Linked DNA regions of Cupriavidus necator N-1. The main gene of each other region encodes a partner of the protein of the gene in region 2 in a complex. Links are inferred from orthologs where the notes say so. Each region holds a gene or a part of one and is shown on either strand. Other genes may lie near its edges. The genes, in order: secA, secY and secG.

What was found.
Region 1: the proteins of secY (region 2) and secA are in contact, whole or in part, in a crystal structure (PDB 3DIN), measured with the Thermotoga maritima proteins. The link is inferred for Cupriavidus necator N-1 from one-to-one orthologs. Residues at the interface, in WP_004081795.1 of Thermotoga maritima: Glu108, Gly109, Glu110, Glu111, Ala236, Glu237, Arg238, Arg239, Ile240, Thr241, Ile242, Gln243, Tyr244, Ala245, Arg246, Arg247, Val248, Thr249, Gly250, Arg251, Arg252, Val253, Tyr254, Gly256, Ala257, Ser258, Thr259, Tyr260, Leu261, Pro262; in WP_004082002.1 of Thermotoga maritima: Glu261, Ala262, Arg263, Lys300, Ala301, Arg302, Thr303, Ile304, Ile305, Leu323, Tyr324, Asp325, Pro326, Val329, Ser330, Tyr333, Ile336, Lys340, Phe345, Val349, Glu363, Phe364, Tyr374, Ser375, Gly376, Gly377, Glu393, Ile395, Thr482, Ser483.
Region 3: secY (region 2) and secG share a complex: the UniProt entries of both Escherichia coli proteins name them as parts of the sec protein translocase complex. The link is inferred for Cupriavidus necator N-1 from one-to-one orthologs.

The regions. Positions count from the first base shown.
Region 1 is NC_015726.1:3,335,271-3,338,786, reverse strand. The notes cover bases 118-3,483. They hold secA (preprotein translocase subunit SecA), read left to right. Parts: upstream 118-505; coding sequence 506-3,283; downstream 3,284-3,483. Other genes in these bases: argJ (bifunctional glutamate N-acetyltransferase/amino-acid acetyltransferase ArgJ), read left to right, coding at 3,434-3,483; CNE_RS15645 (hypothetical protein), read right to left, coding at 118-211. Outside these bases: more of CNE_RS15645, read right to left, coding at 1-117; more of argJ, read left to right, coding at 3,484-3,516. UniProt on the Escherichia coli protein: Required for protein export, interacts with the SecYEG preprotein conducting channel.
Region 2 is NC_015726.1:3,554,323-3,557,433, forward strand. Bases 47-3,007 are described here. They hold secY (preprotein translocase subunit SecY), read right to left. Parts: upstream 2,219-3,007; coding sequence 875-2,218; downstream 47-874. Other genes in these bases: rpsK (30S ribosomal protein S11), read right to left, coding at 47-76; rpsM (30S ribosomal protein S13), read right to left, coding at 101-466; rpmJ (50S ribosomal protein L36), read right to left, coding at 486-602; infA (translation initiation factor IF-1), read right to left, coding at 633-851; rplO (50S ribosomal protein L15), read right to left, coding at 2,262-2,696. Also shown: more of rpsK, read right to left, coding at 1-46; more of rpsE, read right to left, coding at 3,008-3,111. UniProt on the Escherichia coli protein: The central subunit of the protein translocation channel SecYEG. Consists of two halves formed by TMs 1-5 and 6-10.
Region 3 is NC_015726.1:1,015,759-1,018,646, forward strand. The notes cover bases 38-2,775. They hold secG (preprotein translocase subunit SecG), read left to right. Parts: upstream 38-1,091; coding sequence 1,092-1,460; downstream 1,461-2,775. Other genes in these bases: CNE_RS04805 (NAD(P)H-quinone oxidoreductase), read left to right, coding at 38-176; tpiA (triose-phosphate isomerase), read left to right, coding at 291-1,028; CNE_RS04825 (NADH-quinone oxidoreductase subunit A), read left to right, coding at 1,899-2,258; CNE_RS04830 (NuoB/complex I 20 kDa subunit family protein), read left to right, coding at 2,265-2,747; CNE_RS04835 (NADH-quinone oxidoreductase subunit C), read left to right, coding at 2,749-2,775. Outside these bases: more of CNE_RS04805, read left to right, coding at 1-37; more of CNE_RS04835, read left to right, coding at 2,776-2,888. UniProt on the Escherichia coli protein: Subunit of the protein translocation channel SecYEG. Overexpression of some hybrid proteins has been thought to jam the protein secretion apparatus resulting in cell death; while this may be true it also results in FtsH-mediated degradation of SecY.

The DNA.
Region 1 (3,516 bases), 220 kb from region 2 along the record:
GGGCGTTCGGGTCGGTGGCGTCACGCTTGACGCCGGCCACGGCCAGGCCGTCGCGCATGCCGGCGGGCAGCAGCGCCAGCACCTCGGCCTCCAGCACCGACAGCTGGCGCGCGGTCTGCATCAGCGTCGAAACCGGGCCGGCCTTGGCCAGCCAGTCGTTGAGCGGCTTGGCGGCGGGGGTCTGCAGGGCGTGGTGGGTGAAGCGGCGCATGCATGCATTCTAGCAAGGGGCGCGGGGGCCGCCTTGCCCGACCGCGGATTGAAGCTGCGGCGGCCGCCCCAAACTGTGGCTGACGGGGCGCGCGGGCAATCATGCGCACGACACGCATGGTCAACATTCGGCGGGCTTGCCTGCCCTTGCGGGACGGGGCCAGGCGCGTTCCGGCCGTGACCCCGGCACATGATAAACTCGGCGTTTTGCGCCAATCTATCCATTCCTCGCCCGGCCGCCGGAGCAGCCCGCATCCCTGGGGTGCACCCGGTTCCGCGCAGGTGAAAGCAATCGATGATCACCGGCCTTCTCAAGAAAGTCTTCGGCAGCCGCAATGAGCGGCTGATCAAACAATATCGCCGCACGGTGGCGCAGATCAATGCGCTGGAGCCGAAGTTCGAGCAGCTCTCGGACGACGAGCTGCGCGGCATGACGGAGACCTTCCGGCAGCGCCACGCCGGCGGCGAATCGCTCGAGGCGCTGCTGCCCGAGGCCTTCGCCGTCTGCCGCGAGGCCAGCAAGCGTGTCATGAAGATGCGCCACTTCGACGTGCAGCTGATCGGCGGCATGGTGCTGAACGACAACAAGATCGCCGAAATGCGCACCGGCGAAGGCAAGACGCTGACCGCGACACTGGCCGTGTACCTGAATGCCATCACCGGCAAGGGCGTGCACGTGGTGACCGTCAACGACTACCTGGCGCAGCGCGATGCCGAGTGGATGGGCCGGCTGTACAACTTCCTGGGCCTGTCGGTGGGCGTGAACCTGTCGCAGATGCCGCACGACGCCAAGCAGGCGGCGTACAACTCGGACATCACCTACGGCACCAACAACGAGTTCGGCTTCGACTACCTGCGCGACAACATGGTCTACGACCCGTCGCAGCGCGTGCAGCGCCCGCTCAACTACGCCATCGTCGATGAAGTGGACTCGATCCTGATCGACGAGGCCCGCACCCCGCTGATCATCTCCGGCCAGGCTGAGAACCAGACCGACCTGTACCAGCGCATGAACGGCATCCCCAAGCTGCTCGAGCGCCAGATCGGTGAAGAGAAGGCCGATGGCACCGGCGTGGAGAAGCCGGGCGACTACTACGTCGACGAGAAGGGCCACCAGGTCTACCTGACCGAAGCCGGCCACGAGAAGGCCGAAGAGATCCTGTCGCAGCAGGGCCTGATCGGCGAGGGCGAATCGCTATACGCGCCGCAGAACATCACGCTGATGCACCACCTGTACGCGGCCCTGCGCGCGCACAGCCTGTTCCATCGCGACCAGCACTACGTGGTGCAGAACGACGAAGTCGTGATCGTCGACGAGTTCACCGGCCGCCTGATGACCGGCCGCCGCTGGTCCGACGGCCTGCACCAGGCCGTGGAGGCCAAGGAAGGTGTCACCGTCCAGCAAGAGAACCAGACGCTGGCGACGATCACCTTCCAGAACTACTTCCGCATGTACAGCAAGCTGGCCGGCATGACCGGCACGGCTGACACCGAAGCGTATGAGTTCCAGGAGATCTACGGCCTGGAAGTGGTGGTGATCCCGACCAACCGCCCGGCCCAGCGCAAGGACCAGCAGGACCAGATCTACAAGACCGGCAAGGAGCGCTACGACGCCGTGGTGCGCGATATCCGCGACTGCTACGAGCGTGGCCAGCCGGTGCTGGTGGGCACCACCTCGATCGAGACCTCGGAATACCTGTCGGGCCTGCTCGATCGCGAACAACTGCCGCACCAGGTGCTCAACGCCAAGCAGCACGCACGCGAAGCCGAGATCGTGGCCCAGGCCGGCCGCCCCAAGATGATCACCATTGCCACCAACATGGCCGGTCGCGGTACCGACATCGTGCTGGGCGGCAATGTGGAGAAGCAATCCGGTTTTATCGAGGCGGATCCGAACCTGTCCGACGCCGAGAAGGCCGCGCGCATCAAGCAGCTCGAGGATGAGTGGCATTCGCTGCACGAGCAGGTCAAGACCGCCGGCGGCCTGCATATCGTCGGCACCGAGCGCCATGAATCGCGCCGTATCGACAACCAGTTGCGCGGCCGTGCCGGCCGCCAGGGCGACCCGGGTTCGTCGCGCTTCTACCTGTCGCTGGACGACCAGCTGCTGCGCATCTTCGCCGGCGACCGCGTGCGCGCCATCATGGAACGCCTGAAGATGCCCGAGGGCGAGCCGATCGAGGCCGGCATCGTCACGCGCTCGATCGAGTCGGCGCAGCGCAAAGTCGAAGGCCGCAACTTCGACATCCGCAAGCAGCTGCTGCAGTACGACGACGTTGCCAACGACCAGCGCAAGGAAATCTACAAGCTGCGCAACGACGTGCTGGAAGCCCAGGATGTCGGCGACATGGTGACCAACCTGCGCGAGAGCGTGCTGGTTGAGCTGTTCCGCGACCACGTGCCGGCCGACACCATGGAAGAGCAGTGGAACATCGCCGGCCTGGAAACGCGCCTGCGCGAGGACTGGGGCCTGGAAGTGCCGCTGGCGCAGACCATCGAGGGCGCGCAGAGCATCGAGGACGAAGAGCTGCTCAACCTGATCATGAAGGCGGCCGCGGAGCGCTACGGCAGCAAGGTCGCGATGGTCGGCCGCGAGTCGTTCGCCGGCTTCGAGCGCTCGGTCATGCTGCAGAGCATCGACACGCACTGGCGCGAGCACCTGGCCGCGCTGGACCACCTGCGCCAGGGCATCCACCTGCGCGGCTATGCGCAGAAGGATCCCAAGCAGGAATACAAGCGCGAGTCGTTCGAGCTGTTCGCGCGTTTGCTGGACCTGATCAAGAGCGAAGTCACGCGCGTGACCTTCAACGTGCAGATCCAGTCGCCGGAAGAACTGGAGCAGGCTTCGGAAGAGATCGAGGAAGGCCTGTCGCACCTGGAGAACGTCCAGTACAAGCACGACGAGTTCGCCGAAGGGCGAGAGCCGGTCGAGGAAGCGCCGTCGCCGCGCACCGGTGCGGCCATGGCCGCCGCCGAGCTGGCGCTGGCGGGCATGCCCAAGGTCGGCCGCAACGACCCGTGCCCGTGCGGCTCGGGCAAGAAGTTCAAGCAGTGCCACGGCAGGCTCAGCTGAGTCGCGCACCGGTATGAGGTCGCGCCCGTCGCACGGCGTGACGCGAATGGAAACGACATGCCCGCCCTTAGCGGGCATGTTCGTCTGATGACAAGCAAGTTGCGAGCAGAAGCCGCAAGCAGATAACGCAAGCAGGAAAGAGGAGTCCACATGCCCGTCAATCTTCCGCTGCCCCAGGCAGAGAACCTGAAATCCGTCGCCGGCGTGGAGCTGGGCTGGGCCGAGGCGGGCAT
Region 2 (3,111 bases):
CGTGCGCAATGCCGTCGGCAACGTTCTTCTTGACCTTTTTACGCGCGCGAGCGGCGTTATTCGGACCTTTTGCCATTAGTTTCTTCCTCTGCCTTCGGCTTTACTTCTTCAGAGCCACGCCGGCCTTGCGCGGACCCTTGCGGGTGCGGGCATTGGTCCGGGTACGCTGGCCGCGCATGGGCAGGCCCTTGCGGTGACGCATGCCACGATAGCAACCAAGGTCCATCAGACGCTTGATGTTCATCGTGGTTTCACGACGCAGGTCACCCTCGACCGTGACCTTGCCCACTTCGTCACGAAGCTTTTCCAGGTCGGCGTCGGTCAGATCCTTGACCTTCTTGTCAAACGGTACACCGGTGGCCTCGCAAATCTTGCGAGCGCGCGAGCGGCCGACACCATAAATGGCCGTCAGGCCGATTTCGGTGTGCTTGTGGTTCGGGATGTTAACCCCTGCGATACGTGCCATTCGTCAATCCTCTTTCCGATTAGCCTTGGCGTTGCTTGTGGCGGGGATCCGACGAGCAGATCACGCGCACGACACCGTTGCGCTTGATGATTTTGCAGTTGCGGCAAATGCGCTTAACAGAAGCCAGCACTTTCATAATTTTCCTCTTCCTTCAATTCCTGTTCGCTCACTTCGTCCGGAAGACGATTCGTGCGCGCGACAGATCATATGGGGTCAGCTCGACCGTCACCTTGTCACCCGGAAGAATCCGGATGTAGTTCATTCGCATCTTGCCGGAGATATGGCCCAGTACTACGTGGCCATTCTCCAGCTTGACCCGGAACGTCGCATTGGGCAGGTTTTCCAGGACCTCCCCCTGCATCTGGATGACGTCGTCTTTTGCCATACCTAGCCTGTACCGATCCGAAGTCAGCGCAAGGTCAGATTGCCCTTGAAATTCGCCTTCTTCAGCAGCGACTCATATTGCTGCGACATCACGTAAGACTGAACCTGAGCCATGAAGTCCATCGTGACGACCACGATGATCAGCAGCGAGGTTCCGCCAAAGTAGAACGGAACGTTCCACCGCAGCACCAGGAATTCCGGCAACAGGCAGACCAGTGTGATATAGACCGCACCAGCCAGCGTCAGGCGCACCAGAATCTTGTCGATATAGCGCGTCGTCTGCTCGCCCGGACGAATGCCCGGAATGAAGGCACCGCTTTTCTTCAGGTTGTCTGCCACTTCACGGCTGTTGTACACCAGGGCCGTATAGAAGAAGCAGAAAAATACAATCGCAGCAGCGTACAGCAGGATGTAGACCGGCTGGCCCGGCGACAGCGTGGCAGCCAGGTCCTTGACGAACCGGCCAACCGCACCCGTCGACTGGGACGTGAACCAGCCTGCAATCGTCGCCGGGAACAGGATGATCGACGATGCGAAGATCGGCGGAATCACCCCTGCCATGTTCAGCTTCAGCGGCAGGTGCGACGACTGGCCGCCGTACACCTTGTTGCCGACCTGACGCTTGGCATAGTTCACCAGGATCTTGCGCTGGCCCCGCTCGACAAACACCACGGCGAAGGTCACACCGATCACGATCGCCACGATGAAGATCGCCGCGATGATGCTCATGGAACCCGTACGGACCAGTTCGAACAGTCCGCCGATCGCGTTGGGCAGGCCCGCCGCGATACCGCCAAAGATGATGATCGAGATGCCGTTGCCCAGACCACGCTCGGTGATCTGCTCACCCAGCCACATCAGGAACATCGTACCGGTCACCAGCGTGATCACTGCCGTGGCCCTGAACATCAGGCCCGGATCCAGCACCAGCCCAGGCTGCGATTCCAGCGCCACCGCAATCGACAGCGCCTGGAACGTGGCCAGGACCACGGTGCCGTAGCGCGTGTACTGCGTGATCTTGCGTTGCCCTGCCTGCCCTTCCTTCTTCAGCGCTTCCAGCTGCGGCAGCACGATCGTCAGCAACTGCATGATGATCGACGCCGAGATGTACGGCATGATGCCGAGCGCGAAGACGGTAAAGCGCGACAGCGCCCCGCCCGAGAACAGGTTGAACATCCCGAGGATGCCACCCGACTGACTCTGGAAAAGCTTCGCAAGCTGCTCCGGATCGATACCGGGCACCGGAATATGAGCGCCGATGCGGTACACGATCAGGGCCAGCACCAGGAACATCAGCCGGCGCTTGAGGTCGCCGTACTTCGCCGTGTTCCTGGCTTGCGCGCTTGCATTGGGTTTCGCCGTGGCCAAACGATGCTCCGACTATGACTGCCTATGCTGCGATAAATGCCTGTCAGGCTGCGATCTGGCCGCCGGCGGCTTCGATCGCGGCCTTGGCGCCAGCGGTGGCGCCCAGACCCTTGATCGTCACCTTGCGGGTCAGTTCGCCAGCCTTGATGACCTTGGCGCTCTTGACCAGCTCGCCCACCAGGCCAGCTTGCTTCAGGACCAGCAGATCGACTTCGGCCGCTTCCAGGCGCTCGATGTCACGCAGCGTGACTTCGGCGTTGAACGCCTTGGTCAGCGAGGTGAAGCCGCGCTTGGGCAGACGACGATACAGCGGCATTTGACCGCCTTCGAAGCCCACCTTGTGGAAGCCGCCCGAACGCGACTTCTGACCCTTGTGGCCGCGACCGGCAGTCTTGCCCAGGCCGGAGCCGATACCGCGGCCGACGCGACGCTTGGCGTGCTTCGAACCGGCGGCCGGTTTCAGGTTGTTCAGTTGCATCTTGCTCTCCGAGTTCCCGGTATCAGGCCAGAACCTTGACCAGGTACGAGACCTTGTTGATCATGCCGCGCACAGCGGGCGTGTCCTGCAGCTCCGACACCGAGTTGATGCGGCGCAGGCCCAGGCCACGAACAGTGGCGCGATGATCCTCGCGCGTGCCGATCAGGCTGCGCACGAGTTGCACTTTTACGGTTTTCTGCGACATTGCGTTCACCTTAACCCAGGATGTCTTCGACCGACTTGCCACGCTTGGCGGCGATTTCGCCCGGCGTGCTCATCTTCTGAAGGCCGTCCAGCGTGGCGCGAACCATGTTGTACGGGTTGGTGGAACCGTGCGACTTGGTCACCACGTTGGTGACGCCCATCACTTCGAAGATCGCGCGCATCGGGCCGCCGGCGATCACGCCGGTACCTT
Region 3 (2,888 bases), 2.5 Mb from region 2 along the record:
CGGCATCGTTCAAGGGCAAGATCGCCGCGGCACTGCATGAGCAGGTGTGGCCGCTGCTGGCTGCCGGCAACATCAAGCCGGTGATCCACCAGGTGTTCCCGGCCGCGCAGGCGGCCGATGCGCATCGCCTGATGGAGTCGAGCGAGCATATCGGCAAGATCGTGCTGACCTGGTAAGTCACATCGACCGTTGCATGTGGCCAATGCTGCCGCCCCCCGCCATCGGGCGGCGGTAGCGCCGTGCCCCCGCCACAAGCTACAATACCGGGTTTGATTTGGGAGGGGCACTTCGTGAGACAAAAGCTCGTCATCGGCAATTGGAAGATGCACGGCAGCCTGGCTGCAAACGCGGCGCTGCTGGAGGGTATCAAGGCTGGCGCGGCCAAGGCGACGCTGGCGGTCTGCGCGCCGTTCCCCTATCTTGCACAATGCCAGGCGTTGCTGAATGGCTCGCAGGTGGCCTGGGGCGCACAAGATGTGTCGGCGGAGGCGCGTGGCGCCTTCACCGGTGAAGTCGCGGCATCGATGGTCGGTGAATTTGGTTGCACTTATGTGCTGGTCGGCCACTCGGAGCGCCGCACCTATCATGGCGAAACCGACCAGACCGTCGCGGCCAAGGCGCTGCGCGCGCTGGAATTCGGCATCGTCCCGGTGGTCTGCGTGGGTGAAACGCTGGCCCAGCGCGAGGCGGGCGAAACCGAGGCGGTGGTCGGCAGGCAACTGCAGGCCGTGCTGGACGCGCTGACGGTGGAGCAGCTGAGCCGCGTGGTGCTGGCCTATGAGCCGGTCTGGGCGATCGGCACCGGCAAGACCGCCACCAGCGAACAGGCGCAGGCGGTGCACGCGTTCCTGCGCGGCCAGGTTGTTGCGCGCGATGCGGGCGTGGCCGAGCGCATGGCCATCCTGTACGGCGGCAGCGTCAAGCCGGACAATGCGGCCGAACTGTTTTCCATGACCGATATCGACGGGGGCCTGATTGGCGGCGCCTCGCTGAAGTCGGAAGATTTTCTCGCGATCGGCAACGCCTGAATGCCGGCCGTTCCGATCGACCGATCAGGCAAGTAACCAGCCAGTAAGGCTTATTTAAATCAAATGGCAATCTTCAAGACTTTGTTGGTGGTGCTGCAGGTGTTGTCGGCGCTGGGCGTGATTGGCCTGGTGCTGATCCAGCATGGCAAGGGCGCCGATGTCGGCGCGGCATTCGGTTCGGGCGCCTCAGGCAGCCTGTTCGGTGCCACTGGCTCGGCAAACTTCCTGTCGCGCACCACCGCCGTGCTGGCCACGCTGTTCTTCGTCTGCACGTTGGCACTGACGCTGCTGGGCAACTACAAGCCGGCTGCGTCGCTGGGCGTGATGGGCGCGGCGCCGGCTTCGGCGCCCGCAGTGGCAGGTGCTTCGGCTCCCGCTGCAGCCGCGGCCGCTGACGCGTCGGCGCCGGCAGCCCCCGCTGTTCCGAAATAATCCGTAAGCCTTGCGGCGGATTCCTGAGTTTTTTTGCAGTTGTGCGTTGAACAAAGCAAGAAATCTAGGTTAGAATGCAAGGCTTGAAACGATTCCCCAGCGATGGGTTCCGAGCGAAGACGAAAGCCTCTGCAACGGACCTGAAGGGCCTGAAAACCCGGCGCCAGGCAATATTGTTTCTCCCCCAGCCGACGTGGTGAAATTGGTAGACACGCTATCTTGAGGGGGTAGTGGCGAAAGCTGTGCGAGTTCGAGTCTCGCCGTCGGCACCAAACAACTTGATCGGAGTCCCTGGCCGGGCAATGCACCCGAGCGTGGGGCTCCGGCAGTCCGCAAGGCGGCGCGCCATGAGGCTTATGGCTTAGCGCCTGGGGTGGGCAACAGGACGCCGCTTCAGCTGGTGCTGTTGACAACATTCCAGATAAGGCTGGCCGTACCTTGAATCTCGAAGCCTACTTCCCCGTTCTCATCTTCATCATCTTCGGTGTCGTGCTTGGCGTGGCACTGATGTCGATCGGTCGGATCCTCGGTCCGAACAAGCCCGATCCCGCGAAGCTGTCGCCGTACGAGTGCGGCTTCGAAGCGTTTGAGGACGCGCGCATGAAGTTCGATGTGCGCTACTACCTCATCGCCATCCTGTTTATCCTGTTCGATCTCGAAACCGCCTTCCTGTTTCCGTGGGGTGTCGCCCTGCGGGATATCGGCTGGCCGGGGTTCATCGCCATGGGCGTGTTTCTGCTGGAATTCATCGTGGGCTTCGTCTACATCTGGAAAAAGGGCGCGCTCGATTGGGAGTGATGTGAAATGGCAATCGAAGGCGTTCTCAATGAAGGCTTCGTCACGACTACCGCTGACAAGCTGATCAACTGGACCCGCACCGGGTCGCTGTGGCCGATGACTTTCGGCTTGGCCTGCTGTGCCGTGGAAATGATGCATGCCGGCGCCGCGCGCTACGACATGGACCGCTTCGGTGTGATTTTCCGCCCGTCGCCGCGCCAGTCGGACGTGATGATTGTGGCCGGCACGCTGTGCAACAAGATGGCCCCCGCGCTGCGCAAGGTCTACGACCAGATGGCGGAACCGCGCTGGGTGATCTCGATGGGCTCGTGCGCCAATGGCGGCGGCTACTACCACTACTCGTATTCGGTGGTGCGTGGCTGCGATCGCATCGTGCCGGTGGATATCTACGTGCCGGGCTGCCCGCCGACGGCCGAAGCGCTGATCTACGGCGTGATCCAGCTGCAGAACAAGATCAAGCGTACCAACACCATCGCGCGCAAGGGCTGAAATGGCGAAGCTCGACATCCTCAAGGCCGCGCTCGAGAAAGCTCTCGGCAAGCGCGTGCAGAATCTGATCGAGGCGACCGGCGAACTGACGCTGATCGTCAAGGCCGACGACTACCTCGAAGTTGCCCGCATCCTGCGTGA